DNA from 4 places in the Brenneria uluponensis genome. Region 2 is predicted to be linked to each of the others. Evidence: predicted binding sites of a transcription regulator. Region 2 holds the regulator's gene; each other region holds the start of a gene.
What was found. Region 2 encodes sigma-54, which starts transcription at its own class of promoters, with help from an activator protein. Its sites were predicted from a motif close to GTTGGCACANNTTTCGCTNT; they were not measured.

Region 1: the regulator sigma-54 is predicted to act here: its motif matches at 4,098-4,117, upstream of glnA (glutamate--ammonia ligase).
Region 3: the regulator sigma-54 is predicted to act here: its motif matches at 2,442-2,461, upstream of RS889_RS02410 (circularly permuted type 2 ATP-grasp protein).
Region 4: the regulator sigma-54 is predicted to act here: its motif matches at 3,881-3,900, upstream of RS889_RS04830 (gamma-glutamyltransferase family protein).

The regions. Positions count from the first base shown of each region.
Region 1 covers NZ_CP135917.1:4,967,522-4,973,609, forward strand. Annotated here, with positions in the region: gene fabY (fatty acid biosynthesis protein FabY) at 1-657, opposite strand, end outside; gene dtd (D-aminoacyl-tRNA deacylase) at 697-1,134, opposite strand; gene yihX (glucose-1-phosphatase) at 1,214-1,825, opposite strand; gene typA (ribosome-dependent GTPase TypA) at 1,998-3,824, opposite strand; gene glnA (glutamate--ammonia ligase) at 4,197-5,606, shown strand; gene glnL (nitrogen regulation protein NR(II)) at 5,807-6,088, shown strand, end outside.
Region 2 covers NZ_CP135917.1:4,577,190-4,583,277, forward strand. Annotated here, with positions in the region: gene lptA (lipopolysaccharide ABC transporter substrate-binding protein LptA) at 1-69, shown strand, start outside; gene lptB (LPS export ABC transporter ATP-binding protein) at 73-798, shown strand; gene rpoN (RNA polymerase factor sigma-54) at 840-2,273, shown strand; gene hpf (ribosome hibernation promoting factor) at 2,297-2,584, shown strand; gene ptsN (PTS IIA-like nitrogen regulatory protein PtsN) at 2,683-3,156, shown strand; gene rapZ (RNase adapter RapZ) at 3,350-4,204, shown strand; gene npr (PTS phosphocarrier protein NPr) at 4,201-4,473, shown strand; gene rnk (nucleoside diphosphate kinase regulator) at 4,647-5,057, shown strand; gene pmbA (metalloprotease PmbA) at 5,122-6,088, opposite strand, start outside.
Region 3 covers NZ_CP135917.1:495,014-501,101, reverse strand. Annotated here, with positions in the region: gene pyrB (aspartate carbamoyltransferase) at 179-1,114, shown strand; gene pyrI (aspartate carbamoyltransferase regulatory subunit) at 1,130-1,600, shown strand; gene ridA (2-iminobutanoate/2-iminopropanoate deaminase) at 1,735-2,121, shown strand; gene RS889_RS02410 (circularly permuted type 2 ATP-grasp protein) at 2,502-3,941, shown strand; gene RS889_RS02405 (alpha-E domain-containing protein) at 3,935-4,864, shown strand; gene RS889_RS02400 (transglutaminase family protein) at 4,861-5,682, shown strand; gene RS889_RS02395 (proteasome-type protease) at 5,707-6,088, shown strand, end outside.
Region 4 covers NZ_CP135917.1:1,049,201-1,055,288, reverse strand. Annotated here, with positions in the region: gene RS889_RS04855 (amino acid ABC transporter ATP-binding protein) at 1-475, opposite strand, end outside; gene RS889_RS04850 (amino acid ABC transporter permease) at 456-1,112, opposite strand; gene RS889_RS04845 (amino acid ABC transporter permease) at 1,112-1,777, opposite strand; gene RS889_RS04840 (transporter substrate-binding domain-containing protein) at 1,787-2,578, opposite strand; gene RS889_RS04835 (MurR/RpiR family transcriptional regulator) at 2,958-3,797, opposite strand; gene RS889_RS04830 (gamma-glutamyltransferase family protein) at 3,946-5,532, shown strand; gene hpxX (oxalurate catabolism protein HpxX) at 5,563-5,760, shown strand; gene RS889_RS04820 (AtzE family amidohydrolase) at 5,757-6,088, shown strand, end outside.

The DNA.
Region 1 (6,088 bases), 390 kb from region 2:
CAATCCCCACCCCGTCAGGGTTGCCAGTGAAAACATACTGCCAGCAAATAGCGTTTGATGCGGATTCTGATTACCAACCTCCGGCATGGTGGTAATGAATTTCTGCCCGGTATACTGACTGATGCGCACACCCATTTTTTCACTTAACGGAATATGTTCATACCAGGCCTGCTGCAACTGACCGCACCAATCGGGACGGTGCAAAATATCATCCAGTGTCTCCACCGGTTTAATCATCAGAAAGTGGCGCACTGGTGTAGTCAATGGTGTCGTAATTTCGCCCTGATTGATAAATCCCAGTTTGGCAAAAAAATCCACAGCATCCTCACGAGCGCTACACACGACACGCTTAACCCCTTCCTGACGCGCCACCGACTCCAGCGCCATTGCCATCAACGTCCCCAGACCTTTACGGCGTACTCCCGGATGAACAGCCAGAAAACGGATGGAAGCCTCATTGTCAGCATTAATAGACAGTCGTCCCACCGCTACCAGTTGCCCTTGCTCATCAACAATCGTCTGATGATGCGCTAGCGCGTCATAAGCATCACGCTCAGATCCCAGTGGCTGATGCAACGGTTTACGCAACATTTCCCAGCGAAATTGATAGTAAGCATCAAGATTTTCGGCGCTTTCAGGCACTCTCAGGTGATACATAGACACAGCCTCGCTAAACAAAGAATTTCTACATCTGGCCTAAACCTGTAACCAGAAGGTTACTGGTCCATCATTCACCAGCGCGACTTTCATATCTGCAGCAAAACGACCAGTTTCGGTAGCAATACCACGCTCACGGCATTGCCCGATAAAATACTGATACAGGCGGTTCGCCTCATCCGGCGATGCCCCACGGGAGAAACTGGGGCGCATCCCCTTTTGCGTATCCGCTGCCAACGTAAATTGAGAAACTACCAGCAAACTACCGCCAGCCTGTTGAACATTCAGGTTCATCTTGTCATTTTTATCGCTGAAAATGCGATAACCAGCGACTCGCTCACAAAGTCGGGCCGCCTTTTTTTCATCATCCCCTTGTTCAACAGCCAGTAACACCAACAATCCCGAATCAATTTCACCAACCACCGATTCATCAACCGTAACACTGGCACCCGATACCCGCTGAATTAACGCGATCATAGAAACGTTGCAACTCCTGTTTAAAATACCTGAACGGCAGCGCATACTTCCGCGCAGGCAGCAGAATCAACAATATGAGCTATTTACTAAAAACGTTATATTTTTGGGCAAAAAAATCAGGGATTACCTTTCGGTCACTCACCAGTATCGACTGAATGCCAAGTTCAGAAGCCGCCGTCACATTAGCAATATTATCATCAAAGAAAATAGCATTATCCGCTGTGGCAGCTTCCTGGCGCAGTACATGGTGGTAAATATCCGCTTCTGGTTTGCGAAATCCGATTTCCTGAGAAAGGTACAGATGATCTACGGCTTGTTGTATTTGCGGATATTGAGTTGGCCAGAAATCACAATGCAAGCGGTTGGTATTGGAAAGGATGACCACCCGGTGCCCTTCCTGACGCAAACGCTGCATAATCTCCAATACTTCAGCTCGCAGAGAAACAAATATCGCTTGCCACCCCGTCGAGAACTGTTCAAAACTAAGGCTAATACCCACTTCATAACACACGCGAGATGCGAATTCCTCATCACTGATCTCGCCACGCTCATGCCGCTCAAAGGTGTCCCCCATAACGAAACGTTCGCGTAACATTGCTAGCGGTACGTTACCAAGATGGCTCCACACACCGAAAACCCGATTAAAATCAATGTCGATGATGACATTGCCCAAATCAAATATATACAGCATGTTTCCTCCCGATTTAACCATAGATTCTCACTTTAGTGGGAAAAATCAGAACTGAACAGCATAGATGATCAAGATAATAATGAGATTGAAAATGGTGCAACATACAGAGAACTAACTGAATAAAGAAAAAAGGCCCCAAAATGGGGCCTTCTGGCGAAGCAAAATAAGATGATTAGTCTTCTTTTGTGGTGCGATTAGCGCGACGGCGATCGTTTTCCGTCAAATGACGTTTGCGAAGACGGATGGAGTGCGGAGTCACTTCCACCAGTTCGTCATCATCAATAAATTCAAGCGCCTGTTCCAGAGACATTTTAATCGCCGGTACCAGTGTCGTGGCTTCGTCAGTACCGGAAGCACGCATGTTGGTCAGCTTCTTACCCGTCAGGCAGTTCACTGTCAGGTCGTTAGAGCGGGTGTGAATACCGATGATCTGGCCTTCATACACTTCAGCACCATGGCCCAGGAACAATTTACCGCGATCCTGCAAGCTGTATAGCGCATAAGCAACGGCTTTACCCTGCCCATTGGAGATCAATACGCCATTCTGACGCTGGCCAATTTCCCCCGGACGCACATCATCATAATGGCTAAAGGTGGAATACAGTAGACCCGTACCCGACGTCATGGTCATAAAGTCGGTACGGAAACCGATCAATCCACGGCTTGGAATCACGTAGTCCAGACGCACACGGCCTTTGCCATCAGGGATCATGTCTCGCATGTCACCTTTACGTATACCCATGGCTTCCATCACCGAGCCCTGATTCTGCTCTTCGATGTCCAACGTCACTTGCTCAAATGGCTCCTGACGACGACCATCAATAGTACGGAAGATAACTTTCGGACGGGATACCGCCAGTTCAAAACCTTCGCGACGCATATTTTCAATCAATACAGACAGATGCAGCTCACCACGGCCTGAAACACGGAATGCATCTGGATCTTCTGTTTCTTCCACGCGCAGTGCTACGTTATGCACCAGCTCTTTGCGAAGACGGTCCAGAATCTGACGTGAAGTCACAAACTTACCTTCTTTTCCGCAGAACGGTGAAGTATTGACGCAGAAGAACATGGTTACTGTCGGTTCGTCTACCGTTAACGGTGGCAGCGCTTCAACAGTAGAAGTATCGCAGATGGTGTCGGAAATATTCAATTCACCCAGGCCGGTAACCGCCACAATGTCGCCCGCTTCTGCCAGCGTACTTTCAATACGTAGCAGACCCATATGACCAAGTACCTGACCCACTTTACCGTTACGTACTTTGCCCTGGCTGTCGACAATACTAACCTGCTGGTTTGGTTTCACCACACCACGCGAGATACGACCGATACCGATAACACCAACATAGTTGTTGTAATCTAACTGGGATATCTGCATCTGGAACGGGCCGTTGAGGTCGACTTTAGGTGCTTCAACGTATTTTACGATGGCTTCAAACAGCGGAGTCATGTCGTCCGCCATATCATTATGATCCAGACCCGAAACACCGTTCAGTGCGGATGTATAAACAATCGGGAAATCCAGTTGCTCATCAGTCGCGCCAAGGTTAACAAACAGGTCAAAAACCTGATCGACAACCCAATCTGGACGCGCGCCCGGGCGGTCAACCTTGTTGATCACCACAATGGGTTTCAGGCCATAGGCAAAAGCTTTCTGAGTCACGAAACGCGTCTGCGGCATCGGGCCGTCCATCGCGTCCACCAGCAGCAGAACCGAATCAACCATGGACATCACGCGCTCAACTTCACCGCCGAAATCGGCGTGACCTGGCGTATCCACAATATTAATACGGTAGTTATTCCAGTTGATGGCGGTATTTTTAGCGAGGATAGTAATTCCACGCTCTTTTTCCAAATCATTGGAGTCCATGACACGTTCGGTGGGATCATTACGATCATCACCCAACGTACCGGACTGTTGCAGCAACTTATCGACCAGGGTGGTTTTCCCATGGTCAACGTGCGCAATAATAGCGATGTTACGCAAATTTTCGATCACAGCTTTGCCTCAGGCATTTTAGAAATAGCGCGCTATTGTACACGTATTAATCGAGGGACTAAACAGGATCACAAACATCTACCCTAAACAACCTGCCGTTGCCGGGTTTGTGATCACTTTCACGGTGCAATTACGCTACAAACGAGTTGTAACGCACCAAAATAGAGCATCAAGTTTAAAACAAAGCTCCATTTTGGTGCATTACACTATAATAGTGCAAAGGGGTATGACACAAAAAGCCAGCAGGAATGCCCTTTAGCACGAATTAAAAAAGTTGGCACACTTTTAGCTTTAGTTTACTCACGGTAACAACATCATTCCACAACGATATTCGTTCCACGACGATAAATGACACAATCGGGAGAACCAAGTATGTCTGCAGAAAATGTTTTGACGATGCTGAATGAACATGAAGTGAAGTTTGTTGATCTTCGCTTCACTGATACCAAAGGTAAGGAACAGCACGTCACTATTCCAGCACATCAAGTCAATGCTGACTTTTTTGAAGACGGCAAAATGTTTGATGGTTCTTCGATTGGTGGCTGGAAAGGTATCAACGAATCAGACATGGTATTAATGCCCGATCCGACTACTGCAGTTCTGGATCCTTTCTTCGAAGAAACCACACTGAACATCCGTTGCGACATTCTGGAACCAGCCACAATGCAGGGCTACGATCGCGACCCGCGTTCTATCTCTAAACGCGCCGAAGATTTCCTGCGCTCTTCTGGTATCGCGGATACCGTACTGTTCGGGCCTGAGCCGGAATTTTTCCTGTTTGACGATGTCCGTTTCGGCAGCAGCATTTCTGGTTCACACGTATCTATCGATGACATCGAAGCAGCGTGGAATAGCAGCAAACAATATGAAGGTGGCAACAAAGGCCATCGTCCGTCAGTAAAAGGTGGTTACTTCCCGGTTCCACCAGTAGATTCATCACAGGATCTCCGTTCGACCATGTGTCTGACCATGGAACAGATGGGCCTGGTTGTTGAAGCTCATCACCATGAAGTAGCGACTGCCGGTCAGAACGAAATAGCCACCCGCTTCAATAGTATGACCAAAAAAGCTGACGAAATTCAGATTTACAAATATGTCGTACATAACGTAGCTCACGTGTTTGGTAAAACGGCAACCTTCATGCCAAAACCAATGTTCGGTGACAACGGCTCAGGTATGCATTGCCATATGTCTCTGTCCAAAGACGGTGCCAACCTGTTCTCTGGTGATAAATACGGCGGTCTGTCTGAAACAGCGTTGTACTACATCGGTGGTATCATTAAACACGCGAAAGCCATTAATGCCTTGACCAACCCAACGACCAACTCTTACAAGCGTCTGGTCCCAGGGTATGAAGCACCGGTCATGCTGGCCTACTCAGCCCGTAACCGCTCTGCTTCGATTCGTATTCCAGTCGTTTCCAGCCCGAAAGCACGCCGTATCGAGGTCCGTTTCCCGGATCCTGCTGCCAACCCGTATCTGGCCTTCGCAGCTCTGCTGATGGCTGGCCTGGACGGTATCATCAACAAAATCCATCCTGGTGATGCCATGGATAAGAATCTGTATGATTTACCGGCAGAAGAAGCGAAAGAAATCCCAACTGTAGCGGGTTCACTGGAAGAAGCACTAAATGCGCTGAATGCCGACCGTGAGTTCCTGACCCGCGGTGGCGTGTTCACTGAAGACTCAATTGATGCTTACATCGAATTGCGTAAATCAGAGGACGACCGTGTTCGTATGACACCACATCCGGTCGAATTCGAACTGTACTACAGCGTTTAATAATCACGCGTCGACGGCAGGAGAGATACGATGATGTTTAAGCTGCCGTCACACAAAATTTTTATGTTTTGTTTTTGTTGCCGTGGAAACTTTTCAGCCCATCTTCGGATGGGTTTTTTTCTCCACCGGCGTCATATTGTCGCCACATAATATCTATCATTCAGAACATAATGCACTGACATAGTGCGGGAGTCTGCGTTATGGCAACAGGCACGCTGCCCGATGCTGGGCAGATCCTCAATTCTTTGATTAACAGTATTTTACTGCTGGATAAAGATCTGGCAATTCACTACTCCAACCCAGCGGCACAGCAACTTTTAGCGCAAAGTTCCCGAAAGCTGTCAGGGACACCGCTGCCGGAGCTACTAGGTTATTTCTCGCTGAATCTCGACCTGATGCGCGAAAGCCTCGACTCAGGACAGGGCTTTACCGATAACGAAGTTACCATCGTGGTAGATGGTAAGGCTCATATCATGTCGCTC
Region 2 (6,088 bases):
CAGGATAAAGGCGACCAAAGTAAATCGCAGAGCAAGTCACCCAAAACGCAACAGCGAGTGGCACAGTAACCTATGGCTACATTAATTGCAGAAAATCTGGCCAAAGCATACAAAGGCCGCAAAGTAGTGGAAGATGTCAGTCTCACCGTCAACTCCGGTGAAATTGTTGGTCTGCTCGGTCCCAATGGCGCAGGTAAAACTACGACGTTTTATATGGTGGTGGGAATAGTGCAGTGCGACGAAGGCCGTATCATTATTGATGATAATGACATCACTTTACTGCCTTTGCATGACCGTGCGCACCGCGGTATTGGTTACCTGCCTCAGGAAGCATCCATTTTTCGTCGTTTGAGTGTCTATGACAACCTGATGGCTGTACTGCAAATCCGCAAGGATCTGACGACAGAACAGCAGGAAGATCGCGCAAATGAGCTAATGGAGGAGTTTCATATTGTTCACTTGCGCGATAGTCTGGGACAATCGCTCTCGGGTGGTGAACGTCGACGGGTAGAGATAGCCCGGGCGCTGGCTGCCAACCCGAAGTTCATCCTGCTGGATGAACCTTTCGCCGGGGTAGATCCTATTTCGGTGATTGATATTAAAAAGATCATTGAACACCTGCGCGACAGTGGCTTAGGCGTACTGATCACCGATCATAACGTTCGTGAAACGTTAGACGTTTGTGAACGCGCTTACATCGTTAGCCAGGGTCACCTTATTGCCCACGGCTCACCGATGGATATACTGGCCAACGAGCAAGTAAAACGAGTCTATTTGGGTGAAGGATTTCGACTCTAATAACGTCGTTTTTTAATTATATAAGGAAGTTAGCGCTATTTATGAAGCAAGGTTTGCAACTCAGGCTTAGCCAACAATTGGCCATGACACCACAACTGCAACAGGCAATTCGTCTGCTGCAGTTGTCCACGCTTGAACTCCAGCAAGAGATCCAACAGGCGCTGGAAAGCAATCCATTGTTAGAACAGGCTGATACGCATGAAGAAGTAGACACCGTAGAAAACACCGACAGTGAAGCATTAGATACACGGGAAGCGCTGGAACAGAAAGATATGCCAGATGAACTGCCGCTGGATGCCGCCTGGGATGAAATTTATACTGCCGGAACCCCTTCAGGTACCAGCACTGACTACCGCGATGACGAACTGCCAGTCTACCAGGGAGAAACCACCCAAACCTTGCAGGACTACCTGATGTGGCAGGTGGAACTGACACCGTTTTCTGATACTGATGCGGCTATTGCCACATCAATAGTGGATGCGGTTGACAACACTGGCTATCTGACCGTATCGCTGGATGAAATCCGTGAGAGCATCGGTGACGATAATGTCACGATGGAAGAAGTGGAAGCAGTACTCAAGCGGGTACAGCATTTTGACCCGATTGGTGTTGCCGCTCGCGATCTGCGAGACTGCCTGCTAGTACAACTTTCGCAATTTGCGCCGGATACGCCCTGGCTGTCAGAGGCTAAACTGATTGTCAGTGAGTTTCTGGATCTGCTGGCAAACCATGATTTTCGTGCCTTGATTCGTTCCAGTCGTCTGAAAGAAGATGTACTGAAAGAAGCTCTGGCATTAATTCAATCCCTTGACCCGCGCCCTGGTCAATCAATTAACACTGGTGAATCAGAATATGTGATTCCCGATGTTCTGACTCATAAGGTACAAGATCGCTGGATAGTCGAACTGAACACAGACAGTGTTCCCAGGTTACAGATCAACCAGCAATATGCGGCGATGGGCAACAGTGTGCGCAGTGACAGTGACGGCCAGTTTATCCGTAGTCACCTGCAGGAAGCCCGCTGGCTAATCAAAAGTCTGGAGAGTCGCAACGAAACCTTGTTAAAGGTCACTCGCTGTATCGTCGAGCAGCAACTGGCATTTTTTGAACAGGGCGAAGAGTTTATGAAACCCATGGTGCTAGCGGATATCGCCCAGGCTGTGGATATGCATGAGTCCACTATTTCCCGCGTGACTACGCAGAAATTTCTGCATAGCCCACGAGGTATTTTCGAACTGAAATATTTCTTCTCCAGCCATGTGAATACAGACAGTGGTGGCGAAGCGTCATCCACCGCTATTCGTGCGCTGGTCAAGAAACTGATCGCTGCGGAAAACCCCGCGAAGCCATTGAGTGACAGTAAACTAACCACTTTGCTCTCTGAACAGGGAATCATTGTGGCTCGGAGAACTGTTGCAAAGTACCGAGAGTCTCTATCTATCCCGCCGTCAAATCAGCGTAAGCAGCTGGTCTGACCCTAATTGAGAAGGAAGATGATATGCAGCTCAACATTACCGGACACCACGTCGAAATAACTGATGCCTTGCGCGATTTTGTCAATACAAAATTCGCAAAACTTGAACAATACTTTGATCGTATAAATCAGGTGTACGTGGTACTTAAAGTGGAAAAGATCCAGCAGATTGCGGATGCTACAATCCACGTTAACGGCGGTGAGCTGCACGCTACATCAGAAGCGGATGATATGTATGCTGCCATCGATCTTTTGATCGATAAACTGGCGCGACAGTTAAACAAACATAAGGATAAACTGAAACAACACTGATTTTTTCATCGCCTTCAGGCGCAGGGACAGCAATCAGCCTACTGTTAAACAGTAGGCTGATTATCTGAGGCACAAAAGTGTCGTTAAGTGAAAACGAAATGAACAACGATCCCGTTATGCAACTCAGCGCAGTGCTCCGTAAAGAGTGCACCCGTAGTGCTGTCCACTGCCAGAGTAAGAAACGTGCCCTGGAAATCATCAGTGAACTGGCGGCTCAACAGCTCAATCTGCCCTCGCAGATTATCTTCGAAGCGATCCTGACACGGGAGCGCATGGGCAGTACAGGTATCGGCAACGGCATTGCGATTCCCCACGGGAAACTGGAAGATGAAAATACACTGGGTGCAGTTGGTGTGTTTATCCAGCTAGAGCAGCCCATTGCCTTTGATGCCATCGATAACCAACCTGTAGATTTACTTTTTGCCTTGCTGGTTCCCGCGGAACAATGTAAAACCCATTTACATACGTTATCCCTCATTGCCAAACGGCTCGCCGATAAAACAATATGTCGGCGTCTGCGTGCGGCACAAAGTGATGATGAGCTGTACCAGATTATGACCGAGGCCGAATAATGTGGCACAGTTACTGGCAACACCGTGGCGCAAATCGATAGACATACCATAAAAATTCAACGGTGTCAGACCTTTGCCTGACAACAGCCCGGGGTTGCGAAATTAACCATAGATTCCGGCGTCGCCGGGCTACTAACGGAAACTAACTGTGGCGGTGGATCTTCATCATCTGCTGCCAGGGGGGAATCTTCAGATGGTGCTGATGATTGTCAGTGGTCGGTCAGGTTCGGGAAAATCCGTAGCCCTGCGCGCACTGGAAGACATGGGCTTCTACTGCGTAGATAACCTACCGGTGGTTCTACTACCGGACCTCGCCAACACGCTAGCAGAGCGTAACATCTCTGCAGCCGTCAGCATTGACGTGCGCAACATGCCTGAATCGCCGGAAATACTGGAACAAGCCATCACGCAGTTGCCAAAAAGTTTTTCGCCTCAATTACTGTTTCTGGATGCTGATCGCAACACGCTGATCCGCCGTTACAGTGATACTCGTCGTCTTCATCCACTCTCCAGCAAGAATCTGTCCCTGGAAAGCGCCATTGATGAGGAAAACGATTTGCTCGAACCTCTGCGTTCCCGTGCCGACCTTATCATTGACACGTCAGAAATGTCGGTACATGAACTGGCCGAGATGTTACGTACCCGTTTGCTAGGTAAACGGGAACGTGAGCTGACAATGGTATTTGAATCATTCGGTTATAAACACGGTATTCCTATTGATGCCGACTATGTTTTTGACGTTCGTTTTTTGCCTAATCCCCACTGGGACCCAAAACTACGCCCAATGACCGGGTTGGATAAACCGGTAGCCGCATTTTTGGATCGTCATACTGAAGTTCATAACTTCATCTATCAAACCCGTAGCTACCTGGAGTTATGGCTGCCGATGCTGGAAACCAATAATCGTAGCTATCTAACGGTGGCGATTGGTTGTACGGGTGGTAAGCATCGCTCTGTCTACATTGCGGAACAATTGGCCGATTATTTTCGTTCCCGTGGTAAAAATGTACAGTCACGTCATCGTACGTTGGAAAAGCGAAAATCATGACCGTAAAACAAACCGTTGAAGTCAAAAACCGCCTTGGAATGCATGCTCGACCAGCCATGAAATTATTTGAACTGGTACAAAGCTTTGAGGCTGAAGTTCTTTTACGTAATGATAGTGGTGTAGAGGCTGAAGCCAGCAGCGTCATTGCCATGCTAATGTTGGATTCAGCCAAAGGGCGCTATATTGAGATTGAAGTCAGCGGTTCGGATGAAGAACAGGCTTTGGCGTCGGTTATTGAACTGTTTGAAGCCGGATTTGACGAGGATTAATTTATCCTTCATCAGGATCACCGTCCATCACCATCTTCGTGATCCCGATCTCTTCCTTTCACTCCCATAAGAACCTACTATCATTTAAAGCATGTCCTTTTTATACACCCCCGCCCCTCTTGGCGCGGGGGTGTTGCTTTTATGTTGTAATCATATGAAAACCGGAGAGGAGTATGACAAAACCAAACCTGACAATCAGCGAACTGGATGCCGAACGCCTCGACACATTGCTGGAGAACCCCGCTTTCGCGAACACAGCTACGGCTCTGGCACTGAACGAAGAGTTAGATCGTGCGGAAATCCTGCCGCAAACAGAGATACCCGCAGATGTGGTAACCATGAATAGCCGGATCCGATTTCGCGATCTGAAGACACAAGAAGAACATATACGGACATTGGTTTATCCGTCAGCAGTAAAAGATAGTCAAGAGCAGCTTTCCGTTATGGCACCACTAGGCGCAGCCTTACTCGGCATGCATGTGGGCAGCACCATAGACTGGAAATTGCCAAATGGAGAAGAGGCGCACATTACCGTGCTGGAACTGTTGTATCAACCAGAAGCGGCTAGCGAATATCATCGCTGATAATTCAAGTTAGTATTATTGGATGGACGATCCCCGCACTATGGGGATCGTCAGGCGTCGTCGTTTATGCTCCGGCAATTTTCATGGCGGGTAACAACACTGAGCCACATTGGATATTACTGCGGTTTTCTATATCATCACCCGTGGTAACGATGTTACGCAGCATATCTTTCAGGTTCCCGGCAATGGTAATTTCACTCACCGGATACTGGATTTCCCCATTTTCGATCCAGAAACCTGCCGCGCCACGGGAATAGTCGCCGGTGACCGCACTGACGCCATGTCCCATCAACTCAGTCACCAACAGACCTTTACCCATTTGTTTGAGCATACCGTTGAAATCCAGCCCTTGTCCGGCAATATGCCAGTTATGAATACCACCAGCGTGTCCGGTACTCTTCATACCCAGTTTACGAGCGGAATAACTGGTTAACAGCCAGGTCTGCAGGACACCATCCTTCACAATTTCCCGTTGCTGGGTACGAACACCTTCACCATCAAACGGTGAAGACGCCAGCCCTTTACGCAGGTGTGGGAACTCTTCGATAGTCAGCCACTCAGGCAGAATTTGCTGCCCAAGTTTATCCAGCAGGAAGGTTGACTTACGGTATACACTGCCACCACTGATAGCCCCCACCAAATGACCAAATAGTCCGGTAGCCACCTCAGCGGCAAACATCACTGGTGCTTCCATGGTTGATAATTTATGCGGATCCAACCGTGCCAATGTGCGTCTGGCACACTCTTCACCCACCCACTCAGGTGTCTTTAAATCATCCAGAGAACGCCCAATGGTATAAGCGTAATCACGCTCCATATCACCATTATGCTCAGCAATGACACAGCTGGACATCGAATGCCGGCTTGAGCAGTAACTTTGCAACATACCGTGGCTGTTGCCGAACACCTTGATGCCATAATGGCTGTTGAAGCTACCGCCTTCCGTATTCGTGATACGTTTGTCGGCTTTCAGTGCCACTTGCTCAGCACGAGCTGCCAGCTCAATACCACGCTCAGCATCCAGTTCTGCC
Region 3 (6,088 bases), 1.0 Mb from region 2:
CGCTGCTGTTTTTGTGGGTCATCAACCGCAACTGCCATCCGGCAGCCAGCCGGCGTTTTTCCTTCCGTTGCCTTACCGATTGTTGAAAAAAACCCCTCGTTGAAGGGGTTTTTTTTTTGCCTGTCGCAGGCGGCAAAAATTTCTGTTTACCATGCCTAACTGTGGGGAGAATAACCAAATGGTCAATCCGCTTTATAAAAGACACATCATCTCGATTAATGATCTCAGCCGGGACGATCTGGAACTGACGCTGAAAGTGGCCGCCAGCCTGAAAGCCAACCCGCAACCGGAGCTGTTAAAACATAAAGTGATTGCCAGTTGCTTCTTTGAAGCATCAACCCGCACCCGCCTGTCATTTGAAACTGCCATGCACCGTTTGGGCGCGTCCGTGGTCGGCTTCGCCGACAGCAGCAATACCTCGTTAGGCAAAAAAGGGGAAACGCTGGCGGATACCATTTCGGTCATCAGTAACTACGTGGATGCCATTGTGATGCGTCATCCACAAGAAGGCGCCGCGCGACTGGCAAGTCAGTTTTCCAACGGCATACCGGTACTCAACGCGGGCGACGGTGCCAATCAGCACCCGTCTCAGACCCTGCTCGACCTGTTCACCATTCAGGAAACCCAGGGCCGTCTGAACAGTATCAATATCGCCATGGTCGGTGACCTGAAATACGGGCGCACCGTGCATTCGCTGACTCAGGCGCTGGCCAAATTTGATGGCAACCGTTTCTACTTCATCGCCCCTGGAGCACTGGCGATGCCGGACTACATCCTACAGATGCTGGAAGAAAAAAATATCGCCTACAGCTTGCATGACAGCATTGAAGAAGTCGTGCCACAGGTGGATATTCTTTACATGACCCGAGTGCAGAAAGAACGGCTGGATCCGTCTGAATATATCAACATCAAATCACAGTTCATTCTGCGCGCGGCCGACCTCGCCAATGCCCGCGATAATCTGAAAGTACTGCATCCGCTGCCGCGTATTGACGAAATCACCACCGATGTTGACAGTACACCTTACGCCCATTATTTCCAGCAGACCGGTAACGGTATCTATGCGCGCCAAGCCCTGTTGGCATTGGTTTTAAACAGCGAACTGGTTCTGTAAAGGAGGAGCACAAGAATGACTCATGATAATAAATTACAGGTAGAAGCCATCAAACGCGGTACGGTGATCGACCACATTCCGGCTCAGGTCGGCTTCAAACTGCTGACACTGTTTAAACTGACCGCCACCGATCAGCGTATTACCATCGGCCTCAACCTGCCGTCCAACGAGCTGGGACGCAAAGATCTGATCAAGATCGAGAATATTTTCCTTACTGAAGAGCAGGCCGACCAGTTGGCAATATATGCGCCGCAAGCGACCGTCAACCAGATCGATAATTACGATGTGGTGCGTAAGTTACATCCACAACTTCCGGATCATATTGATGGCGTACTGACCTGCCCCAACAGCAACTGTATCAGTCGCAGCGAACCGGTCAGTTCTTCATTCAGTGTGAAACAGCACAGTGACGGTGGTGATGTACAGTTGAAATGCAAATACTGTGAGAAGGAATTCGAACGTCAGGCGGTACTGAACAGCCATTAAGTTAGCGAGCAAGCAATACCAGAAATATCAGAAAGGTATTGCTTTGCCTGACGGCTCACGAGGTAGAATGGCGTGGTACCCGGCTTTTTGGAAAAAAAGCGTTCGCGTTCATTCAGACTTAATCAGGAGAAAATATGTCACGCATTATCAGTACGGAACAGGCTCCAGCAGCGATTGGCCCTTACGTTCAGGGTGTTGACCTCGGCAGCATGATATTCACGTCCGGTCAGATTCCGGTAGACCCGAAAACCGGTCTGGTATCCGACGACATATCCGCGCAAGCGCGTCAATCACTGGAAAACGTCAAGGCGATTGTGGAAGCTGCCGGTCTGAAAGTGTCTGATATCGTTAAAACTACCGTATTTGTAAAAGATCTTAACGATTTCGCCACGGTTAACGCCACCTATGAGGCCTTCTTTACCGAACATAATGCGCCGTTCCCGGCCCGTTCCTGTGTAGAAGTCGCTCGTCTGCCAAAAGACGTGAAAATAGAAATAGAAGCCATCGCTGTGCGTGGCTAATTTGTCTCGCATCACAGGGGCAGCGGCACGCCTCGTGCGTTCCGACCCCGGCCAACCCTTCCCCTTCACAAGGGGAAGGCAGCAGCCCCCCCGATTACATGCCGATGTCACGCGTTCCCCAGTCAAGTCGGCAGTCGAATAACACTAAATTCGGGTAGGCTCATCAGCTCATCCTCATTCGGTGCACTCATTGCCCTCTTCGCACTATCAGCGCCGTCTATTCCCACCGGACAACACCACTATGGCGCAGTGATCGCCGTACCGGCACCAATCAGGTGCAAAAATACCCTGTCCTCAGCGATAAGTACGTCATTTGCCACGCTGGCATGCTTTCTGCATTTCAGTTGTATCTTCATCAAGCGTGATGCCAGAGGATGACAATGATAAAAATAACGCTTCCAACCACGCCTTACTACGATGAGATGCTCACCGCAGAAGGCACACAACGCCAGCAATACGACGCGTACTGGCAATGGCTGCAACAAACCGACCAACAGGCCATCAAGCAGAAAAAGGAGCAAGCAGAACTGCTGTTTCATCGGGTCGGCATTACGTTCAATGTCTATGGCGAAGAGGGCGGGACCGAGCGCCTGATTCCTTTCGACAGCGTCCCGCGCATTATTCCCGCCCATGAATGGCGCATGCTCGATCGTGGCATCCGCCAGCGGGTCAAAGCGCTCAATGCCTTTCTGTACGATATCTATCACCAGCAGCATATTCTCAGGGCGGGTATTATTCCTGCCGAGCAAGTGTTGGCTAACGATCAGTACCAACCCTGCATGCAGGGCGTGGATTTGCACAACAACATCTATGCCCATATCACCGGTATCGACATGGTGCGCAACAGCGACGGTCATTATTACGTGCTGGAAGATAATTTACGCACGCCGTCCGGGGTGTCTTACATGCTGGAAAACCGCAAGATGATGATGCGGTTGTATCCGGATCTGTTTGCCAGGCAACATATTGCACCGGTAGAGCGTTATCCCAGCTATCTGCTGCAAACCTTGCGTGAAAGCACGCCGGTGGACGATCCAACCGTCGTGGTGATGACTCCGGGGCGTTTTAACAGCGCCTATTTTGAGCACAGTTTTCTGGCCCAGCAGATGGGCGTTGAGCTGGTGGAGAGCGCCGATCTGTTCGTGAAAGAAGGCGCAGTCTATATGCGCACCACCGAAGGCCCTTGTCAGGTGGATGTCATCTATCGCCGCATCGACGATGACTTCCTCGACCCGCTGGCATTCCGCACCGATTCAATGCTCGGCGTGCCGGGTTTGCTGTCGGTGTATCGCACCGGTGGCGTGGTGCTGGCCAATGCCATCGGCACCGGCGTGGCTGATGACAAATCCATCTATCCGTATGTACCGGAGATGATCCGTTTTTACCTATCTGAAGAACCAATTCTGGGCAATATTCCTACCTGGCAGTGCCGCAACGCTGAAGATTTACGCTATGTCCTCGATAATCTGGCCAGCATGGTGGTGAAGGAAGTCCATGGCGCTGGCGGTTACGGCATGCTGGTTGGTCCCTGCGCCACGCATCAGCAAATAGAAGACTTCCGGCTACGGTTGCTGGCCAACCCGCACCACTACATTGCCCAGGAAACGTTGGCGCTTTCCACCTGCCCCACTTTTGTAGATGAAGGACTGGCTCCACGCCATATCGACCTGCGGCCATTCGCGCTCTCCGGCGAGGAGATCCGGTTGATCCCCGGAGGGTTGACTCGTGTCGCACTGACGGAAGGCTCGCTGGTGGTGAACTCCTCACAAGGTGGTGGTACCAAAGATACCTGGGTCATGGAGGAGGACGAATCATGCTAAGCCGTACAGCCAGTGAACTGTATTGGATGGCCCGTTATCTGGAACGAGCCGAGAGTTTCGCCCGCGTACTGGATGTGACTTACAAGCTATCCATGATGCCGCGCCACAGCCAGCAGCAACGCGATCTGGCGTTACCGCTGAATCTGACCCATACCCATGAGCTGTTTCAGCAGCATTACACCCGGTTTTCCATGGATAATCTGCTGAACTTTTTTGCTCTCGACAGCCATAACCCCAGCAGCATTTACAGTTGCATCGAAATGGCCTGGAACAACGCCCACGCGGTGCGCGGTAGCCTGTCGTCTGAAGTGTGGGAATGCATTAACACCACCCGCATTGATATTCGCCATCTGCGTCATCAGGGCGTAGATAAAATCGGCATAGACGCCTTCTTTGACTGGGTGAAAGAGCGTGCCCACCTATTCCGCGGCGCCATGTTCGGCACATTACTGCGTAACGACGCGCAGTGCTTTATCCGCCTCGGTACACTGATTGAACGTGCTTATGCCACCGCGCAACTGCTCAGCATCAAAGATCAGCAATTGAATAACGATCCCGATCCGGTACGGGAATATTACCGGTTAGATACGCTGCTGAGGGCCGTGAGCGCTCGTGAAGCCTACAACAGCATCTATCGCCAGCCGGTCAGCCGAGAAACCGTGACCGAACTACTGGTACTGCGTAACGACGTGCCGCGATCATTGCGAGCCTGCGTCAGCGATCTGGTTCAGCAGTTGGAAGCCATCGGCAGTGAACGCGCCCGGGTTCCCCAACGCCTTGCCCACCAGTTGAACGTAGCGCTGCGTTTCAGCACGCTGGACGACATCATGGCGGAAGATCTGCAAACTTATCTGAATAATTTTCTCAGTAATATCAACGAGATGGCGGACAGTATTCGTCATACCTATCTGGAGGCGTTATGAAGCTTACCATCAATCACCTGACCCACTATCGCTATGATGAAGAAGTGAAGTTCAGCACCCAGTACCTACGTCTGACACCGCAGAACACCGCCTATCAGCAGATAAAGGAGTGGAAACTGACACTCCCCGTCTCCGCTGTCGCTACCACCGATGCCTATGGCAACGTGCTACATGTACTGACACTCGATCATCCACACCATGACATCACGATTCATGCTCAAGGTGTAGTGGAAATCGCCGATAGCAGAGAAGATGCCTACGCTGGCGGAGAAACGGATTCGCTCTCGCCATTGGTATTCCTGCGCACCACGCCACTGACGGAGGCCAACGGCACTATCCGTGCGTTTGCGCAGCGTTACTATCGCCCACAGGCAGCGGAAGAAAGCCTGCATCAACTGATGGCGGAATTACAGTTGAAAATGCCGTATACTCCTGGCGCCACGCAGGTGCATGACACCGCGGCAAGCGCCTTTGCCATGCAAAAAGGGGTTTGTCAGGATCATACCCATGTTTTTCTGGCCTGCTGTCGCAGCCTGCATATTCCCGCCCGCTATGTGAGCGGTTATGTATACAGTCAGGATACTCAGCACGTGGCGATGCACGCCTGGGCAGAAGTGTGGTTGAATGAACGCTGGCACAGCTTTGATATCACCAATAACACCTGCCAGCTCCATCAACATCTGCGGCTGGCCATTGGTATGGATTATCTGGATGCCTGCCCGGTACGCGGTACGCGACTCGGCGGCGGTTATGAAGAGATGTTTTCCGAAGCTGAGGTCCGGCTGTTTGAGCGACAGCAACAGGTACAGCAGCAATAGTCATCGTTAACGAAAAGGTACTCTATGACCTACTGTGTGGCCATGCATCTGTCGGACGGTTTGGTATTTGCATCAGATTCTCGCACTAATGCGGGCGTTGATCACATCGCGACATTCAAGAAACTTCATGTTTTTCATAATGAAAATGAACGTGTGCTGGTGATTCAATGCGCAGGCAATCTGGCCACGACACAGAGTATCCTCAGTTTGCTTCATGTTCGTATCCAGACACAACATACGCCGAACCTGATGCAGGTCGCTTCCCTCTATGATGCCGCCATGCTGGTGGGGGAAACCATACGTGAAGTAATCCACCGTGATAGCCAGTCCCAGCAAAGTGGCAGCACCACCAATTTCGGTTGTAACCTGTTACTGGGCGGGCAGATTGGCGATGAGCAACCGCGCC
Region 4 (6,088 bases), 1.6 Mb from region 2:
CTTTCGGATTCATTGCCAACGCCCGGGCAATCGCCACCCGCTGCTGCTGACCGCCGGAGAGGTTGCCGGGGTAATAATCCATCCGGTCGCCCAGACCAACTTTATTCAACATCTGTGCGCCCAGCTCGCGGCATTCTGCCGCGTTTTTACCCAACACCAGACGCGGTGCCAGCATGACGTTTTCCAACGCGCTCATATGTGGGAACAGATTAAAATTCTGGAAGATCATGCCAACCGAACGGCTGATGTCTCGCGCCTGGGACTCCCGATCCGTGATGGTCATTCCACCCAGTTTGATGCTGCCTTCCTGATAGCCTTCCAACCCGTTGATGCAACGCAGTAATGTGCTTTTTCCTGAGCCGCTGCGACCGATGATGAAAACGACCTCCCCTATGTCGATATCCAGATCCACACCTTTTAACACGTGGTTCTGACCATAATATTTATGAACCTGATTAATGGTGATGAGCGGCATTGAATTTCCTCTCCAGATAATGGCTGTAATAAGACAAGGGGTAACACATCAGGAAGTATCCCAACGCCACCAGACCAAATACTTCAAACGGTTGATAAGTCACGTTATTCAGCATAGTGCCGGCTTTGGTCAATTCGACAAAACCGATGATCGATGCCAGCGCTGTTCCTTTGATGACCTGTACCGAAAAGCCAACCGTCGGCGCAATGGCGATACGCATGGCCTGTGGTGCCACAACCCGGCTCAGCGTCTGCCAAAAGGTCAGCCCCAGGCAGCGAGAAGCTTCCCACTGCCCTTTCGGCAGCGCCTGCACGCTGGCATACCAGATATCCACCAGAAACGCGCTGGTGAACAGCGTCAGCGCCAGTGCCGCGGCCACCCACGGGCTAACGTTAATGCCAAACAATCCCAGGCCGAAAAAAGCCAGAAACAGTTGCATCAGCAACGGCGTTCCCTGGAACAGCTCGGTATACAGTCGAATCAGACGCAACGGCCATACACGTTTAGTCAAACGCAACAACAACAGTGGGAGTGTCACCAGCACACCGCCAAAAAAAGCGGTCAGCGATAACAGTAATGTCCAGCGTGCGGCCAGCAGCAGATTGCGCACGATGTCCCAGTCAGTAAATGTCGCCATCAAGCCGGACTCCTCAAAAAACGTCTCCCGACCAGCAACAGCAACTGACGCATCAGTATTGACAGCGCTAAATAGATAAGCGTGGTCACCGAATACACCTCAAAACTGAGAAAGGTTCGAGACTGAATCAAACTGGCGGCGAAGGTCAGCTCTTCGTAAGACACCTGAGACACCACCGAGGAACCCAGCATTACGATGATGCACTGACTGACCAGCGCCGGATAAATACGTTGCAGAGCGGGCGGCAGAATCACCCGCAGAAAAGTCTGGGTGCGGCTCAGGCCCAATACCCGCGCCGCTTCCCACTGACCTTTCGGCGTGACCTGGATACCTGCGCGGATGATTTCCGTACTGTAAGCACCCAGATTAATTAACATCGCCAACAGCGCGGCCTGTCCGGCATTGAGCTTAAGCCCCAATCCTGGCAGCCCGAACACGATAAAAAACAGTTGCACCACAAACGGCGTATTACGGATCACTTCGACGTAAACGCCCCACAGACGGCTGGCAATATTGGGTTTGCCACTGCGTAACGCCGCACCACAGATACCGATGGCGATCCCACCTACGGTTGCCATGGCCGTCAGCTCAATCGTGACCCACAATCCAGCCAGCAATTCCGGCCAGTATGGCCACAGCGCAGCAAAATTAAGCTGATAGGTCATGGCTCCTCCTTACGCGCCCAGATTGGCTGGTAGCGGTGCCTTCATCCACTTTTCTGACAGGCTGTTCAGGGTGTTATCTTTTATCGCTTTCTCAATCAAGCTGTTAACTTTGGCTTTCAATGCCGGTTCCCCTTTTCTCATACCAATAAAGCAAGGCGAGTCTTTCAGCATGAATTTCGCTACCGGAGCCTTGGTGGGGTTTTTCTCGGCAATCGCAGCGATAACCAGATTACCGGTTGCCACATATTCCACCTGCCCGGACAGATAGGCCGACAATGTGGTGTTATTGTCTTCATAACGTTTAATCGTCGCCGTCTTGGGCGCGATATTACTCAATACCATGTCTTCCACTGCGCCGCGGGTAACACCGATACTCTTGCCCTGCAAAGTGGCTGGTGAACTGACATCGCCGGTTTTCGGGCCGAAGACACCCAGGAAGAACGGCGCATAAGCCCGGCTAAAATCAATGACTTTTTCCCGTTCGGCATTTTTACCCAGACTGGAGATCACCAGATCTACCTTATTGGTTTGCAGATACGGGATACGATTAGCACTGCTTACCGGCACCAGCTGCAACTTTAGTTTCATTTCTTTGGCCAGATAACGGGCAACATCAATATCGTAGCCTTGTGGTTGCAAATCGGTTCCCACAGAGCCAAACGGCGGGAAATCCTGCGGTATTGCTACACGCAGTACGCCATGTTGTTCAATATCCTTTAACTGGTCAGCCATTACGCTGCCTGCCTGGGCCATCAACAGTGCTGCGCCTACTATTGCTAAAAAACGTTTTTTGATGCTCATCGCGTTTGCCCCTGGTTACGTTAGTATGAAACAAAAGGTTCTCAAAAATAAACAACTGAAACTATCGTTACAATGAAAAGCAATATGTGTGCCAGATATAAAACAGAGGGAAAGCGTATAACGTCAGTGTGCTCCGCCAAAACGTGGAATAGCCATGAAATAGTAGTAAAAATTGATATAACATCATGTTTTAACGGACATGGACATATGTAGAGACTCAGTGTATCAACCGCCTAACATAACCTATCTTCAGGCGATATCGCTGATACCAGCGGGAGATAAACCGGATAAGACACGCACAATAACAGAGCACAAAACGGGGAAACAATTGCACTACAATGAAACAACCGCACCAAAATGGATCATCATTGCTGCGATCTTATCGCTGTTCCAGTTCATCCAGTCGCTGGTAAAGATCCGCTATCTGGTGAATATGCTGGCGACCATCACGCAACATGTCGTGCAATAATGCATTGCTGATCAAATTCGCCAGACTCATGGCGGAGGCATAGCTGTCAAAGGCTGACACACTGTCCAGCGGTGCACACAACGTCCAGTTGGCAAAGGGCTGCAACGTATGAGCCTGGGGCTCGCACAACAGTAATACCGGCACCCGGTTATCCTGCAACTGCTTGAGTAATGGCTGAATTAAGCGTGGACGCCGCCGAAACGCGACAACAATCACCACATCCTGCGCATTCAGGTCCACCAACTCTTCAGAGAGCGTTTGTCCCGGTTGGGTAAGTAACAGTACCTGCGGGCGGATTTGTAACAGTTGCTGGCGTAGATGCAGCGCCACCGGATAGCTGTTACGCAACCCGATAATACAAACGCGCTGTGCCTGCTGTAATGCGGCAATCACGGTGCCAAACGGCACTGGATCAATCTGGTTCACCCATTGCGTCAGGTTCGCCATCTCCTGCTTGTAATGGCGTGCCAGCAATGTATTGCCCTGTACCGCATCACGGTTATCCGTTAACGGCATACCGCTCTGGCGCAAAGTACGCAGTTCATCGCGCATCTCCCGGTAGCTGGGATACCCCAGACGGCGGAATAACCGGCTGACGGTCGCTTTCGACACACCGCTCAACCGCGCCAGCTCCGCGCTGTTATAGCTAATAAGGTCATCGAAATGATCAAAAATAAACGCGGCCACCCGTTGTTCCTGCGGGGAGAGTTCACTGTACTGACTGCGCAACCGCTCATCAATCTGCTTCATGCCTGCCTCTGTAACTTTCGTTTCAGCCGTATCATCTTGTTGCACCATATCATAAAGCGTTGCGTATACGGCAAGTGGAAAAAGATGGAACGGGTTTTGCTTTACCCCGGACACCCTACAACCACAACGCTCCGTGAGATTAGAAAAAATGATGCAAAGTAATATTGCCCCATCGGGGATGGCGGTAACACCACATCACCTGGCGAGCACCACCGCGCAAACCATTCTGCGGGAAGGTGGTAACGCCATTGAAGCAATGGTGGCCGCCGCTGCGGCTATCGCGGTGGTATATCCACATATGAACAGTCTGGGTGGCGACGGCTTCTGGTTGATTGTGCCACCAGAAGGCGAGCCTATCGCCATTGATGCCAGCGGAAGCGCCGGTTCACTGGCTAACCGGGCACTGTATGCCGGTGAAACACATATTCCGCACCGAGGCCCGAAAGCAGCACTGACCGTGGCGGGGACGATTGGCGGTTGGCAGGAAGCATTGGCCTGTTCAGCTGAAATGGGCGGCAAGCCGCTGCCGTTGTCGCGCTTGCTGGCCGATGCTATTCGCTATGCCCGTGAGGGAATTCCTGTCACCCAGTCGCAGGAAGACGCATTGACCAGTCGTTATCATGAACTCAACGATTTCCCGGCGTTTTGTCAGATGTTTCTACCCGAGGGAACGATCCCTCGCACCGGTAGCCGCTTCATTCAGTCCGATCTGGCTCACACCCTGACCCAGCTGGCCGAAGACGGGCTGGACAGTTTTTACCATGGTGCTCTGGCGCGCCGTATGGCACAGCAAATGGCACAACTGGGCATGCCTATCACTGCTGATGATCTGGCCGGCTATCACGCTCGCCGTACCACGCCATTACGGTTAGCACACAGCCGGGGAGAAATTTTCAACCTCGCCCCCCCGACGCAAGGACTGGTTTCCCTGGCGATCCTCGGTATTACCGACCGTCTGGAAATAGCAGATCAAAGCGACAGCCAGACCGTGCACCGTATTGTAGAAGCCACCAAGCTGGCATTCGGTCTGCGTGACCGTTTTATCACCGATCCACGCTACATCACTCAGGATGTTCAAAGCCTGCTGGAAAGCCACCATCTCAATACGCTGAGCCAGCGAGTCAATACCCGTGCCGCCGCACCATGGGGCGAGGGGAAAGGTCCTGGCGACACGGTATGGATGGGGGTTTGCGATCGTAACGGACTGGCGGTGTCTTTTATCCAGAGCATTTATCACGAATTTGGCAGTGGCATAGTGCTGCCAGGAACAGGCGTGTTATGGCAGAACCGCGGCGCGTCTTTCAGCCTTGATCCTCATCATCTGCTGGCGCTGGAACCGGGCAAGCAACCGTTCCATACCCTGAATCCCGCCGCCGCCCGTCTGTCAGACGGCCGTACGATGGTTTACGGTTCAATGGGTGGCGACGGTCAGCCACAAACGCAGGCCGCGCTGTTTATCCGTCATGTCGTGCAGGGTTTACCACTGCAACAGGCAATTACCGCCCCGCGCTGGCTGCTCGGCCGCACCTGGGGTCAATCCACCGATACCCTCAAGCTGGAAGACCGCTTTACTCCCGCGACAGTAGACGCACTACGCACACTGGGACATGACGTGGAACTACTCCCCGGTTTCAGTGAAACCGTTGGTCACGCTGGCGCCATTGTGCGTCACGTTAATGGCATGCTGGAAGGCGCATTTGATCCCCGGAGCAACGGCAGTGCCGCCGGCTTTTAATCGCATCATCCTCAGGAGGCTAACCGAATCATGAGTAATCAACATATTGATAACGCGGCACTTTGTACTTATCTGGAACAGATGGAAACACTGCTGACGTTGACGCTGGATGACGCCCGTCGCCAGGAATTACAACGCCAGTTCAGCCGTATCGCGGCGATGGCGCAGCCATTGATGGACTACCCTCTTGATGGTCGGCAGGAAGTCGCCGGAGTGTATCAGCCATGAATCATCCCGGTCAGTTATCCATTCGCCAGTTGCGTGAACTGCTGGTCCGCGGTGAGCTGTCGGCTCAGGAAATTGCCCGACAGACGCTGGCGAACATTGAATACGATAACCCAACGCTTAACGCCTACACCCACATTACCTACCAGCGCATACTGGACGAAGCCGATCGTCTCGACCAGCAACGGCGTCAGGGGGATCCATTGCCACCGTTGGCCGGCGTGCCCTATGCAGTGAAAAACCTGTTTGATGTCGCGGGTGAAACCACACTGGCGGGTGCCAAATTGTTCAGCCGACGCCCGCCCGCCGCACAAGATGCGTTTGCCGTGCG